DNA from 2 places in the Streptomyces sp. NPDC090022 genome. Region 1 is predicted to be linked to the other one. Evidence: riboswitches for the same ligand, from Rfam matches in the RefSeq annotation. Region 1 holds a riboswitch; the other holds the start of a gene.
What was found. A riboswitch is a leader RNA that binds a small molecule or an ion and turns the genes downstream of it on or off. The one in region 1 is predicted to bind glycine.

Region 1 (6,726 bases):
AGGAGCTCGCGGGGCTGTCCGTACGGCTGCACGAGGCGCTGGTGCAGACCGCTCTGGGGGTGCGGCTGTCCTGACCGGGACGGCCCCGACTACCCAAACCGGCCGGGCAGGTCCTAGGGTTGCTGTGTGAACGAGCTCGACGTTGTGGGTGTCCGGGTGGAAATGCCCTCCAACCAGCCGATCGTTCTCCTGCGTGAAGTGGGAGGCGACCGGTACCTCCCCATCTGGATCGGTCCGGGGGAGGCGACCGCCATTGCCTTCGCGCAGCAGGGCATGGCCCCTGCGCGGCCGCTGACCCACGACCTGTTCAAGGACGTGCTGGAGGCGCTGGGCGAGGAGCTCTCCGAGGTCCGGATCACGGATCTGCGCGAGGGCGTCTTCTACGCGGAGCTCGTCTTCGCCAGCGGGGTCGAGGTGAGCGCGCGGCCGTCGGACGCCATAGCGCTGGCCCTGCGCACGGGGACGCCGATCTACGGGAGCGACGGGGTCCTCGACGACGCCGGGATCGCGATTCCGGACGAGCAGGAGGACGAGGTGGAGAAGTTCCGCGAGTTCCTCGACCAGATCTCGCCCGAGGACTTCGGTACCAGCAACCAGTAGGCCCCGGTCCGGGGCCCCGCGGCCGGGTCGGGCGGTGTCGGATCCGGTGTGCGGCGGCTCGGAACAAGGGCGGTTGCGGCCCATTCGAAATGCCTTTCCCGGGAACGGGGCACGCGAAACCACTCTCAGGGTGATTATCACCCGGCGTGCCGAGTGTGGCGATCGTTGACGCACCCCGGGTGACTGCCTACCGTCGAGATGGCAGGTCAAGGACGGAGGGTCGGGCGTGAGGATCACGGGCGACGGTACGACCGGGGGCACCCCCGCGCGGAGTGAGAGCGGGCCGTTCCCGCTGCACGGCAGTGCGGTGGGCGCCGCGCGCCGTCAGCCGGACTCGACGCCGCAGGCCGCCCCCGGGGGAGCGGCGCCGGCCACCGGGCAGATCGGCTACCGCGGGCCCACGGCCTGCGCCGCGGCCGGCATCACGTACCGGCAGCTGGACTACTGGGCGCGGACCGGCCTGGTGGAGCCGAGCGTGCGAGCGGCGTACGGCTCGGGCACGCAGCGGCTCTACAGCTTCCGGGACGTCGTCGTCCTCAAGATCGTCAAGCGCTTCCTGGACACCGGGGTGGCGCTGCAGAACATCCGTACGGCCGTGCAGCACCTGCGGGGCAGCGGATTCGCGGACCTGGAGCGCATGACGCTGATGAGCGACGGCGCCACCGTGTACGAGTGCACCTCGCCGGACCAGGTCGTCGAGCTGCTCCAGGGCGGGCAGGGCATCTTCGGCATCGCGGTGGGCGTGGTGTGGCGGGACGTGGAGAACGCCCTGTCGCAGCTGCACGGCGAGCGGGTCGACTCGGGCGAGACGGTGGCCGGGCACAACCCGGCGGACGAGCTCGCCGCGCGCCGGAACCGGGCCGTCTGAGACCCCGTCCGCGCCGCCGGAAAGCCGTCGAACGTGTTTGCGGTCCGTTGTCGGTGGCGTAGGGCAGCATCGGTGCTGTGAGAACCGCTCCGACGATCCTGCATCTGGACATGGACGCCTTCTACGCCTCCGTGGAGCAGGCGTCCAAGCCGAGCCTGCGCGGCAAGGCGGTGATCGTCGGCGGGCTCGGACCGCGTGGGGTGGTGGCCACCGCCTCGTACGAGGCGCGGCGCTTCGGCGTCCACTCGGCCATGCCGACGGCGCAGGCGCGCCGGCTCTGCCCGAACGGGGCGTACCTGATCCCGCGCTTCTCCCTGTACCGGGCGGTGAGCGACCAGGTCATGGCCCTGCTGCGGGAGCTGTCGCCGCTGGTGGAGCCGCTCAGCCTGGACGAGGCCTTCGTCGACCTCGAGGCGGGCGGCAGCGCGTTCGACGCGGCGTCCGCGCGGGCGACGGGGGAGCGGCTGCGGGCCGACATCAGGGCGGTCACGGGACTGAGCGGTTCGGTGGGGCTGGCCGGCTCCAAGATGCTGGCCAAGGTGGCCTCCGAGGAGGCCAAACCGGACGGACTGCTGCTGATCGAGCCGGGCACGGAGCGGGAGCTGCTCGCGCCGATGCCCGTACGGACGCTGCCGGGCGTGGGCCCGGCCACGGGCGAGCACCTGCGGCGGGCCGGGATCACCACGGTGGGGGAGCTGGCCGAGGCCGGCGAGGACGAGCTGGTGCGGATGCTGGGGCGGGCGCACGGGGTCGCGCTGTACCGCATGGCGCTGGGGCTCGACGACCGGGCGGTGGTGGCCGAGCGGGACGCCAAGTCGGTGTCGGTCGAGGACACCTTCGACGTGGATCTGCACGACCGGGTGCGGATCAGGGGCGAGGTGCAGCGACTGGCGGAACGGTGCGTGCGGCGGCTGCGGGACTCGGGGCACTCGGGGCGGACGATCGTGCTGAAGGTGCGCCGGTACGACTTCTCGACGCTGACCCGTTCGGAGACGCTGCGCGGGCCCACCGACGACCCCGCGGTGGTCCGCGAGGCGGCGGCCCGGCTGCTGGAGGCGGTGGACACCACGGGCGGCGTACGGCTGCTGGGCGTGGGGGTCTCGGGGCTGGCGGACTACACCCAGGAGGACCTGTTCGCCCAGGCGGAGGCCGAAGCGGAGGCGGAGGCCCGGGCCGAGGCGGACGCCCGGGCGGAGGCGGAAGCCCGGGCGGAGGCCGAGGCGGCGGCAGCGGCCCTGGCCGGCCTTGGCGGGGCGTCCGGGGCAGCCGGGGCGCCGGTGGCTCCTGGGGCAGCCTCAGGGGCGGCTGGGGCGGCTGTGGCGGCCCGGGCGGGGGAGTCCGGCCCTCCGGAGCCCGGGGCGCCCCCGGAGCGGCGCTGGATGGCCGGCAGCGACGTACGGCACGCGGTGTACGGGGCCGGGTGGGTGCAGGGCAGCGGCGTCGGCCGGGTCACGGTGCGGTTCGAGCAGCCGGGATCGCCGCCCGGCCGGGTGCGGACCTTCCGGGTGGACGACCCGGAACTGCGGCCCTCGGACCCCCTCCCGCTCCCGGGCCTGCCACCCGGACCGGACCGGGCCGCCCCCTGAGGGCCGGCGGCGCCCGCGGCGGCCCGCGCCGGCCAGCGGGCCGGCGCACGCCTACGCCCGCGCCGGCCCGCCGGCCGAGGTCGGCGTCGTTCGCCGGCCGGGGTCAGCCCTCCCCGTCGCCCGCCAGGCGGCCGAAGTCGCGCTGGAAGTCGCTGGGGAGCGCCACGTCCAGGCCGTAGTGGTGGTAGAGCTGGAGCTCCTGCTCCGGTGAGAGGTGGCGGCCGACCCCGAAGTCCGGAGCGTCCTTGATCAGGGAGCGTTCGAAGGGCACCCGGAGGGTGTCGTTCACCAGCTCACTGGGCTCCAGCGGGACGAACGCGTCCCTGCTGAAGAGCCCCGTCCGTACGGCTGCCCACTCCGGCACACCCGTGGCGTCGTCGAGGTAGACCTCGTCCACCGTGCCGATCTTGGCACCGTTGCGGTCGTACGCCTTGCGGCCGATCAGGCTGCGCGGATCGATGTCGGTCTGCACGGTCCCTCCAACGGGTCGCAACTCCTCCGTAATGACTACAAAAGGGCAAATCCGGAGCGAGGGCCACTCGAGGGAGGCCCCAGAAGCTCGCTGGTAGGCTGGGTGACGGCTGTTGACCCTGTGCGGGAGAGTCCTCCGAGTGAGCATGACGTGAGCGCGATGCGAGCACGACGTGAACACGGCGGAGGCGCCGAAGGAGCAAATCCTCCCCGGAATCTCTCAGGCAGACGTACCGCACGGACGAGGCCACTCTGGAAAGCAGGGGTGGGCGTCGGACCCGCACTACCGATTCCCCTCCCTCACCGACGGTGAAAACCGGACCTCCACGGGCGACCCCCAGGCGGACCGGTGAAGCTCTCAGGTTGAGATGACAGAGGGGGAGGCCGTCCGGGTGCCCGCGCCGTGGTGCCCCTCGCAGGTCGTACGACCAGGAGGCCTCCGTACATGACCGCCAACCGCATTCCGCTCTCCCAGCTGGAGCGAGGCATCCCCTTCGAGCAGCGCCACATCGGGCCGGACGCCGCGGCCCAGGCGAAGATGCTCGCCCAGGTCGGCTACGGCTCCCTGGACGAACTCACCGCCGCCGCGGTGCCGGATGTGATCAAGAGCGCCGAGGCCCTGGACCTCCCCGGCGCCCGCACCGAGGCCGAGGTGCTCGCCGAACTGCGTTCGCTGGCCGACCGCAACCAGGTCCTGTCCTCGATGATCGGTCTCGGCTACTACGGGACGTTCACCCCGCCGGTGATCCTGCGCAACGTCATGGAGAACCCGGCCTGGTACACGGCGTACACGCCCTACCAGCCGGAGATCTCCCAGGGCCGTCTGGAGGCGCTGCTCAACTTCCAGACCGTCGTCGCCGACCTCACCGGCCTGCCGACCTCCGGCGCCTCCCTCCTCGACGAGGGCACCGCGGCCGCCGAGGCCATGACGCTGGCCCGCCGCGTGGGCAAGGTCAAGGGCGGGGTCTTCCTCGTCGACGCCGACGCCCTGCCGCAGACCATCGCCGTGATCCGGACCCGCGCCGAACCGACCGGTGTCGAGGTCGTCGTCGCCGACCTGTCCGAAGGCATCCCGGCGGAGATCGCCGAGCGCGGCGTCTTCGGCGTGCTGGTGCAGTACCCGGGCGCCTCCGGTGCCGTCCGCGACATCAAGCCGGTCATCGACCGGGCGCACGAGCTCGGGGCGATCGTCACGGTCGCCGCCGACCTGCTCGCCCTGACCCTGCTGACCTCGCCCGGCGAGCTCGGCGCGGACATCGCGGTGGGCACCACCCAGCGCTTCGGCGTCCCGATGGGCTTCGGCGGCCCGCACGCCGGCTACATGGCCGTCCAGGACAAGCACGCGCGTTCCCTGCCCGGCCGCCTGGTCGGCGTCTCCGTCGACGCCGACGGCAACAAGGCGTACCGCCTGGCCCTGCAGACCCGCGAGCAGCACATCCGCCGCGAGAAGGCCACCAGCAACATCTGCACCGCGCAGGTGCTGCTCGCCGTCATGGCCGGCATGTACGCCGTCTACCACGGCCCCGAGGGCCTGAAGACGATCGCCCGCCGCACCCACCGCTACGCCGCCCTGCTCGCCGCCGGTCTGACCGCCGGCGGGGTCGAGGTGGTCCACGGCGCGTACTTCGACACCCTCACCGCCCGGGTGCCCGGCAAGGCCGCCGAGGTCGTCGCCGCCGCCCGCGAGGCCGGGGTCAACCTGTACGGGGCCGACGCCGACCACGTCCTCGTCTCCTGCGACGAGACCACCCTGCGCGCCGACATCGAGGCCGTCTGGGCCGCCTTCGGCGTGAGCGCCGACATCGAGGCGCTGGACGCGAGCGCCGCCGACGCGCTGCCCGAGGGCCTGCTGCGCTCGGACGCGTACCTGACGCACCCGGTCTTCCACCAGCACCGCTCCGAGACCGCGATGCTGCGCTACCTGCGCAAGCTCGCGGACAAGGACTACGCGCTGGACCGCGGCATGATCCCGCTGGGCTCCTGCACCATGAAGCTCAACGCGACCACCGAGATGGAGCCGGTCACCTGGCCCGAGTTCGGCCAGCTGCACCCCTTCGCGCCGATCGACCAGGCCCAGGGCTACGCCACGCTCATCAACGAGCTGGAGGAACGTCTCTGCGAGGTCACCGGCTACGACAAGGTCTCCATCCAGCCCAACGCCGGCTCCCAGGGTGAGCTCGCCGGCCTGCTGGCCGTGCGCGCCTACCACCGCGCCAACGGCGACGAGCAGCGCACGATCTGCCTGATCCCGTCCTCCGCGCACGGCACCAACGCCGCGTCCGCCGTGATGGCCGGCATGAAGGTCGTCGTCGTCAAGACCGCCGACGACGGCGAGGTCGACGCCGCGGACCTGCGCGCCAAGATCGAGCAGTACCGCGACGAGCTCGCCGTCCTGATGATCACCTACCCGTCCACCCACGGCGTCTTCGAGGAGCACGTCGCCGAGATCTGCGGTCTCGTGCACGACGCCGGCGGCCAGGTGTACGTGGACGGCGCCAACCTCAACGCCCTGGTGGGCCTGGCCAAGCCGGGTCACTTCGGCGGCGACGTCTCGCACCTGAACCTGCACAAGACGTTCTGCATCCCGCACGGTGGCGGCGGCCCGGGCGTCGGCCCGGTCGGTGTCCGGGCGCACCTCGCCCCGTACCTGCCCAACCACCCGCTCCAGCCGACCGCCGGCCCGGAGACGGGCGTCGGCCCGATCTCGGCGGCGCCGTGGGGTTCGGCCGGCATCCTGCCGATCTCCTGGTCGTACGTACGCCTCATGGGTGGCGAGGGCCTCAAGCGCGCCACCCAGGTGGCCGTGCTCGGCGCGAACTACATCGCCAAGCGCCTGGAGCCGCACTACCCGGTGCTCTACACCGGCCCCGGCGGTCTGGTCGCCCACGAGTGCATCATCGACCTGCGCCCGCTGTCGAAGGCGACCGGCGTCTCCGTCGACGACATCGCCAAGCGTCTGATCGACTACGGCTTCCACGCGCCGACGATGTCGTTCCCGGTGGCCGGCACGCTGATGATCGAGCCGACGGAGTCCGAGGACCTCGTCGAGATCGACCGCTTCTGCGACGCCATGATCGCCATCCGCGGCGAGATCGAGAAGGTCGCCTCCGGCGTCTGGCCGGCCGGGGACAACCCGCTGGCCAACGCCCCGCACACCGCGGCGGCGCTGGGCGGCGAGTGGAACCACCCGTACACCCGTGA
Region 2 (6,726 bases), on a different contig from region 1:
GCGCGACATGCCGCGCGCGACACAGGCCTGCATGACCCGCCAGATCTCCAGCAGGCCCTCGCGGATCTCCTCCTCCGTGCGCCAGGCCTTCTCGTTCTCCAGCATCAGGGAGGAGATCGACAGGCCGGTCTCCTTCGCCAGGCGGAGCATCTCGTCACCGCTGCGGAAGGGGTACTTCAGCACCGTGTCGTCGAGCTTGATCCGGTCCTCGCCGACCGCGTCCTCGTCGACGACGAAGCCGCCGCCGACCGAGTAGTAGGTCTTCTCCAGCAGCGGCGCGCCGCTCTCGTCGTACGCGAAGAGGGTCATGCCGTTGGCGTGGTACGGCAGCGACCGGCGGCGGTGCAGGATCAGCTGGCTCGGCTCGTCGAACGCGATCTCGTGGACATCGCCTATCTCGGTCCCGAGCAGCCGCAGGCGGCCGCTCTTCCGGATGCGCTCCACCTCGTCGTCGGCCGTCTCCACGTTCACCGTGCGCGGTGAGTGGCCCTCCAGGCCCAGCAGGACGGCCTTGGGCGTGCCGTGGCCGTGGCCGGTCGCGCCGAGGGAGCCGTACAGCTCGGCCCGCACGGAGGCGGTCTGCGCGAGCACACCGTCCTTCTTCAGCCGGTTCACGAACATACGGGCGGCCCGCATCGGACCGACGGTGTGGGAGGAGGACGGGCCGATGCCGATGGAGAAGAGGTCGAAGACGGAGATGGCCACGGTTGCGGACTCCTATGTCTGCTCGTGGGTGGGAGGAGGACGGGGCGCGGTGCGGCAGAGGGGTGGGAGGCGGTGCGGGAGGGGCAGGAGGAGCGGGAGTGATCTTATGAGGGTGATTAGTACGGATTTTGTCCGACAGACGAGCTTATCGCGGCCGCGTGAACACCATTGCCGCCGAAAGGTGACCCAGGGAGGTCGGGCATGAGAAAGGCCCGGCCTGCGGAAGGGAAGGCCGGGCCTTTCTCGGGTGCGGGCGCGGGGTGCCGTCGGCCGGCCCCGCGCGCGGCGGCACCCGCGCCGGTGCCCGTGCGGGCACCGGCGCGGCCGCCGGCGGCGGTGCCTACAGCGACGGGTACAGCGGGTGCTTCGCCGCCAGCGCCGAGACGCGGGCCTTCAGCGACTCGCTGTCGTACGACGGCTTCAGCGCCTCCGCGATGATGTCGGCGACCTCGGTGAAGTCCTCCGCCTGGAACCCGCGGGTGGCCAGCGCCGGCGTACCGATCCGCAGACCAGAGGTGACCATCGGCGGCCGCGGGTCGTTCGGGATGGCGTTGCGGTTGACCGTGATGCCGACCTCGTGGAGGCGGTCCTCGGCCTGCTGCCCGTCCAGCTCGGAGTTGCGCAGGTCGACCAGGACCAGGTGCACGTCGGTGCCGCCGGAGAGGACGTCCACGCCCACGGCCTTGACGTCGTCCTGGACCAGGCGCTCGGCGATGATCTTCGCGCCGGCCAGGGTGCGCTCCTGGCGCTCCTTGAACTCCGGCGAGGCCGCGACCTTGAAGGAGACGGCCTTGGCCGCGATCACGTGCTCCAGCGGACCGCCCTGCTGACCCGGGAAGACCGCCGAGTTGATCTTCTTGGCGAGCTCCTGCGTGGACAGGATCACACCGCCGCGCGGACCGCCGAGGGTCTTGTGCGTGGTGGTGGTCACGACGTGGGCGTGCGGCACCGGGTTCGGGTGCAGGCCCGCGGCGACCAGGCCGGCGAAGTGCGCCATGTCGACCATCAGGTACGCGCCGACCTCGTCCGCGATGCGGCGGAAGGCGGCGAAGTCCAGCTGGCGCGGGTACGCCGACCAGCCGGCGACGATCAGCTGCGGCTTGGACTCCTTGGCCAGGCGCTCGACCTCGGCCATGTCCACCTGGCCGGTCTCGTCGACGTGGTACGGGACCACGTTGTAGAGCTTGCCGGAGAAGTTGATCTTCATGCCGTGGGTCAGGTGACCACCGTGGGCCAGGTTCAGGCCCATGATCGTGTCGCCCGGCTTGAGCAGCGCGAACATCGCGGCGGCGTTCGCCTGCGCGCCCGAGTGGGGCTGCACGTTGGCGGCCTCGGCGCCGAACAGCGCCTTGATGCGGTCGATCGCGATCTGCTCGACCACGTCGACGTGCTCGCAGCCGCCGTAGTAGCGGCGGCCGGGGTAGCCCTCGGCGTACTTGTTCGTCAGGACCGAGCCCTGGGCCTCCATGACGGCGACCGGAGCGAAGTTCTCCGACGCGATCATTTCCAGGGTCGACTGCTGGCGCACGAGTTCGGCGTCGACGGCGGCGGCGACGTCCGGGTCGAGCTCGTGGAGAGGGGTGTTCAGTACAGACATCTTCGGTCCCCTGGGGTCAGTTGCCGGACTTGGTCAGGTCGGCGTACTCCTCGGCGGAGAGCAGGTCGGCCGGCTCCTCCGCGATACGCACCTTGAACAGCCAGCCGCCCTCGAACGGGGCGGAGTTCACCAGCGCCGGGTCGTCCACGACGTCCTGGTTGGACTCGACGACCTCGCCGGTGACCGGGGAGTACAGGTCGCTGACCGACTTGGTCGACTCCAGCTCGCCACAGGTCTCGCCCGCGGTCACGGTGTCGCCGACTTCGGGGAGCTGGGCGTAGACGACGTCACCGAGCGCGGTGGCCGCGAACTCGGTGATGCCGACCGTCGCGACGCCGTCCTCGGCGGCCGACAGCCACTCGTGCTCCTTGCTGTAACGCAGCTGCTGGGGGTTGCTCATGACCTGATTCTCCTGGATGCGGGGGAGTGCTGATGAACAGTGGTCTTGCGGAGTGAGACGGAGTGACGGACGGATCCCGGCGGGGAAATCGTCACTTCTGCCGCTTGTAGAAGGGCAGAGCCACGACCTCGTACGGCTCATGCGTACCGCGAATGTCCACGCCGACGCCGGAGGTGCCGGGCGCGGCGTGCTCCGCGTCCACGTACGCCATCGCGATCGGCTTGCCCAGGGTCGGGGAGGGGGCGCCCGAGGTGACCTCGCCGACGACCTCGCCGCCGACGACGACCGGGAAGCCGGCGCGCGGGACCCGGCGGCCCTCGGCGATCAGGCCGACCAGCTTGCGGGGGGCCGTGGACGCCGCGCGCTCGGCGGCGGCCTCCAGGGCGGCGCGCCCGACGAAGTCGCCCTCCTTCTCGAACTTCACGACCCGGCCCAGACCCGCGTCGAAGGGGGTCAGCGCGGTGGTCAGCTCGTGGCCGTACAGCGGCATGCCGGCCTCCAGGCGCAGCGTGTCGCGGCAGGACAGCCCGCACGGCACCAGGCCCACGCCCTCGCCCGCCTTGGTCAGCGCCTGCCACAGCTCCACCGCGTGCTCGGGGGAGACGAACAGCTCAAAGCCGTCCTCGCCGGTGTAGCCGGTGCGCGCGATCAGCGCGGGCACGCCGGCGACGGTGCCGGGCAGGCCGGCGTAGTACTTCAGGCCGTCCAGGTCGGCGTCGGTGAGCGAGGCCAGGATGCCGGGGGACTCCGGGCCCTGCACCGCGATCAGCGCGTACGCGTCGCGGTCGTCGCGGACCTCGGTGTCGAAGCCCGCCGCCCGCTCGGTCAGCGCGTCGAGGACCACCTGGGCGTTGGAGGCGTTGGCGACGACCATGTACTCGGTCTCGGCCAGGCGGTAGACGATCAGGTCGTCCAGGATGCCGCCGTCCTCCTGGCAGATGTGCGTGTAGCGGGCTCGGCCGACGCCCACGGTGGAGATGTTGCCCACCAGCGCGTGGTCGAGGGCCTTGACGGCCTCCGGGCCGGTCAGGGTGATCTCGCCCATGTGCGAGAGGTCGAAGAGGCCGGCCTTGGTGCGGACGGCCGTGTGCTCGTCGCGCTCGCTCCCGTACCGCAGCGGCATGTCCCAGCCCGCGAAGTCGGTCATGGTCGCACCGAGCGAGCGGTGCAGCGCATCGAGGGCGGTCAGACGGGGGGCATTGCTCATCGGTACGGCTCCCAGGGTCCCAGGGGGGCATCGACAGGACATCGACATGACATGACGAGGACGATCCTCCCCATCTGTCATCGGAACCTGAGAGGTTCGCCGGAATCCGCGCGTGGCGGATTTCCCGGCTTGCACCTTGGGTGGGGCCTTGACCGTCCGGCGACGGCGTGGCCCGCTTTTCAGATCTGCCTCATCCACGCGGTACGGGGCCTGAGAGATTCAAGGGAGGTTCTTGCTCCTTCGGCGCCCGCCTGCCGTACGGCCGACGGGACTCTCCCGCGCGGATTCAAGCGGCCTGTATGCAGTTGGGTGTCCAGATGGCGCACATCATTGCACGGGCCGGGTGGGAATGGGGGTCCGGGTCCGAAAAGGAGTACGGTCCGCCGTCGCGGATCCGTACGCTCCCGTCCGGAACCGGGACGGTCCGGATTACCGTCTCTTTACACTCAGTGGGCATGGGGTCCAGGGACCCGACCCGGGGAGGCGATCACTGTGTGGAGATTCGGACTCGCGGAGCTGCGCGGAAGGCCCGTCGCGGCCGCCGGCGGCGTGCCCGTGCAGCCCGCGCGCGGTGAGCGCGAAGCGCTCCGGGCGCTGCCGCCCGGCGCCCGTGCGCGCGCCGTCGCCGCCGGAGCCGCCGCCACGGCCGGTGCGGCCGGGGCCGCCGGTCATGCCGCCACGGCCGGTGCCGCCGGTGCCGCCGCCGGCGTCCGTCCGGCCGTGCGCGACCTGCGCGGGCACGGTCACGGCCGCGGCGCCCGCGGGCCCGCGCGGCTCACCTTCGCCGGTGGCGACATCGTCGTGGTCTCCGGGCTGCCCGGCGGCGGCAAGAGCACGCTGATCAAGCGGGCGGTCCCCGGCGGCGGCATCGACTCCCAGGACGTCCGGGAGCGCTGGGAGGCCCGGATGCCCGCCTTCCTGCCGTACGCCGTCTACCGCCCCGCGGTCCGCGTCGCGCACTACGCGGGCCTGTGGCGGGCGGTCCGCTCCGGCGCCTCGGTCGTGGTCCACGACTGCGGGACCCAGGCATGGGTCCGGGCCCTGCTCACCCGGGCCGCGCGGCGCCGCGCCCGCGCCCTGCACCTGCTGCTGCTCGACGCCACGCCCGAGGAGGCCCTCGCCGGGCAGGCCGCCCGGGGCCGGGGCGTCTCGGCGTACGCCTTCGCCCGGCACCGCGGGGCGGCCACCCGGCTGCTGCGCGCGGCGGAATCGGGCCGGCTCCCGGCCGGCTGCGCCTCGGCGGTCCTGCTGGACCGGGCGGCCGCGTCCCGTATCGACCGGATCGCGTTCGCCCCGGAGCGCTGAGCGCTGAGCGCTGAGCGCTGAGCGCTGAGCTGGGCTGGGCTGTACGGGCCGCGCGGCGCGGCGGGCGGGAGCGGGCCGCCCCGTCCCCGCGGCGCGGGAGGCGGCGCGTACCCACTAATCTCGGCCTGGCAGGGACCGTGGCAGGGACACGGACAGGCGGACGGGCGCACGGAGGGCAACGCGATGCACGGGCAGGGCAACGGCTGGCCGGCCAACGAGCTGGAAGAGGTGCTCGGCGCCTCGCTCGGCGTCCCGGACGCCGGCGGGCGGATCCTGGAGGTGCTCGGCCGCAGCCGGCTGTGGATCCCGCTGCCCGCGGGCGGTGGTCCGGACAGCCCCGACCTGACCCTGCCGACGATGGACATCGGCGGCGCCGCGTACGTGCCCGTCTACAGCTCCCAGGCGCAGTTCCAGATCTGCGTCGCCGCCGCCATGGACTTCGCGGTCGCCCCCGCCGTCGAGTTCGCGCGGGGCCTGCCCCCGCAACTGGGCATCGCCGTCAATCCCGAGGGCGCCGTCGGGGTCCCGCTGCCCCCGCCCGCCGTCGCGGAGCTGTGCCGCGGCGGCCGGACCCCGCTGGACGGGCCGGCCACCGGTGGCCGGGTACGGCTCTTCGAGCCCGACTGGCAGGAGGACCCGGTGGACTTCCTGGCCGCCGCCGCCGAGGAGTTCCGCGCCAGCGGCGTGGTGGCCGGCGCGTACCGCTGCCTGGCCAGCGTCGAGGGCGGGGAGCCCGAGCTCTACATCGGTGTCCGCATGCTGGGCTGGGATCCCGACACGCGCAACGCGCCGCTGGAAGCCCTCGGCCGCGCCCTCGGCCGCGTCCGCCCGCCCTGGCCGGTGCAGTTGATCCTGCTCGACGCGGCCGACGACCCGGTCGTCGACTACCTCCAAACACGCGTGCGCCCCTTCTACACTCCCTAGCTCGGCTTAAGCTGGTTTCATTGCGTGGCGAGGGCGGACGAAGAGGCGAAGAGGGGTTCCGGGTGAGTGCGTCAGGCACGGCCGCGGCCGGGCAGGTCGAGCACATGATGCGCCAGGTGACCCCCGGGCGCTACGACAGTTACGAGTCCTTGCTGCACTCGCTCGCCGAGGGCCGGCTGTGGATGCTGCTCTGGCACGGGCAGCCGGGGTCCCCCGACGCCCAGTACGGCGGCATGGAGGTCGACGGCCTCGGGTACGCGCCCTGCGTGACCTCCCCGCAGGAGCTCGCCGCCAGTGGCTGGAACCGGGGGTACGAGGTCGTCACGGGCCGGGACGTCGCCCGCGCCCTCTACCCCGACCGCTGGGGCCTGTGGCTCAACCCGCACGCCCAGGGCGGGGGACTGGGCATCCCCTGGGCCGACCTGCGCCGGATCGCCACCGGTCTGGACCGGATGCCGGCCGGTCCGCTGCGGCTGTCCGAGCCGGCCCTGGAGCTGCCGCAGTTCTACGGACTGCTCACCCAGCACGCCCACCGCACCCCCGCGGTCCGCTCGCTGCGCCGCTGCTGGGTGCAGCCGGCCGTCGGGA

Region 2: it holds a riboswitch for glycine, as region 1 does, so the genes downstream of both, gcvT (glycine cleavage system aminomethyltransferase GcvT) here and gcvP (aminomethyl-transferring glycine dehydrogenase) in region 1, are expected to answer to the same signal.

The regions. Positions count from the first base shown of each region.
Region 1 covers NZ_JBIVFN010000042.1:23,632-30,357, reverse strand. Annotated here, with positions in the region: gene ACIPXB_RS36530 (MerR family transcriptional regulator) at 1-74, shown strand, start outside; gene ACIPXB_RS36525 (bifunctional nuclease family protein) at 127-600, shown strand; gene ACIPXB_RS36520 (MerR family transcriptional regulator) at 827-1,468, shown strand; gene ACIPXB_RS36515 (DNA polymerase IV) at 1,546-3,054, shown strand; gene ACIPXB_RS36510 (PRC-barrel domain-containing protein) at 3,158-3,526, opposite strand; glycine riboswitch at 3,640-3,771, shown strand; gene gcvP (aminomethyl-transferring glycine dehydrogenase) at 3,971-6,726, shown strand, end outside.
Region 2 covers NZ_JBIVFN010000013.1:116,395-123,120, forward strand. Annotated here, with positions in the region: gene ACIPXB_RS22755 (L-serine ammonia-lyase) at 1-705, opposite strand, end outside; gene glyA (serine hydroxymethyltransferase) at 1,046-2,302, opposite strand; gene gcvH (glycine cleavage system protein GcvH) at 2,319-2,702, opposite strand; gene gcvT (glycine cleavage system aminomethyltransferase GcvT) at 2,794-3,909, opposite strand; glycine riboswitch at 4,099-4,198, opposite strand; gene ACIPXB_RS22775 (AAA family ATPase) at 4,504-5,214, shown strand; gene ACIPXB_RS22780 (enhanced serine sensitivity protein SseB) at 5,398-6,138, shown strand; gene ACIPXB_RS22785 (enhanced serine sensitivity protein SseB C-terminal domain-containing protein) at 6,201-6,726, shown strand, end outside.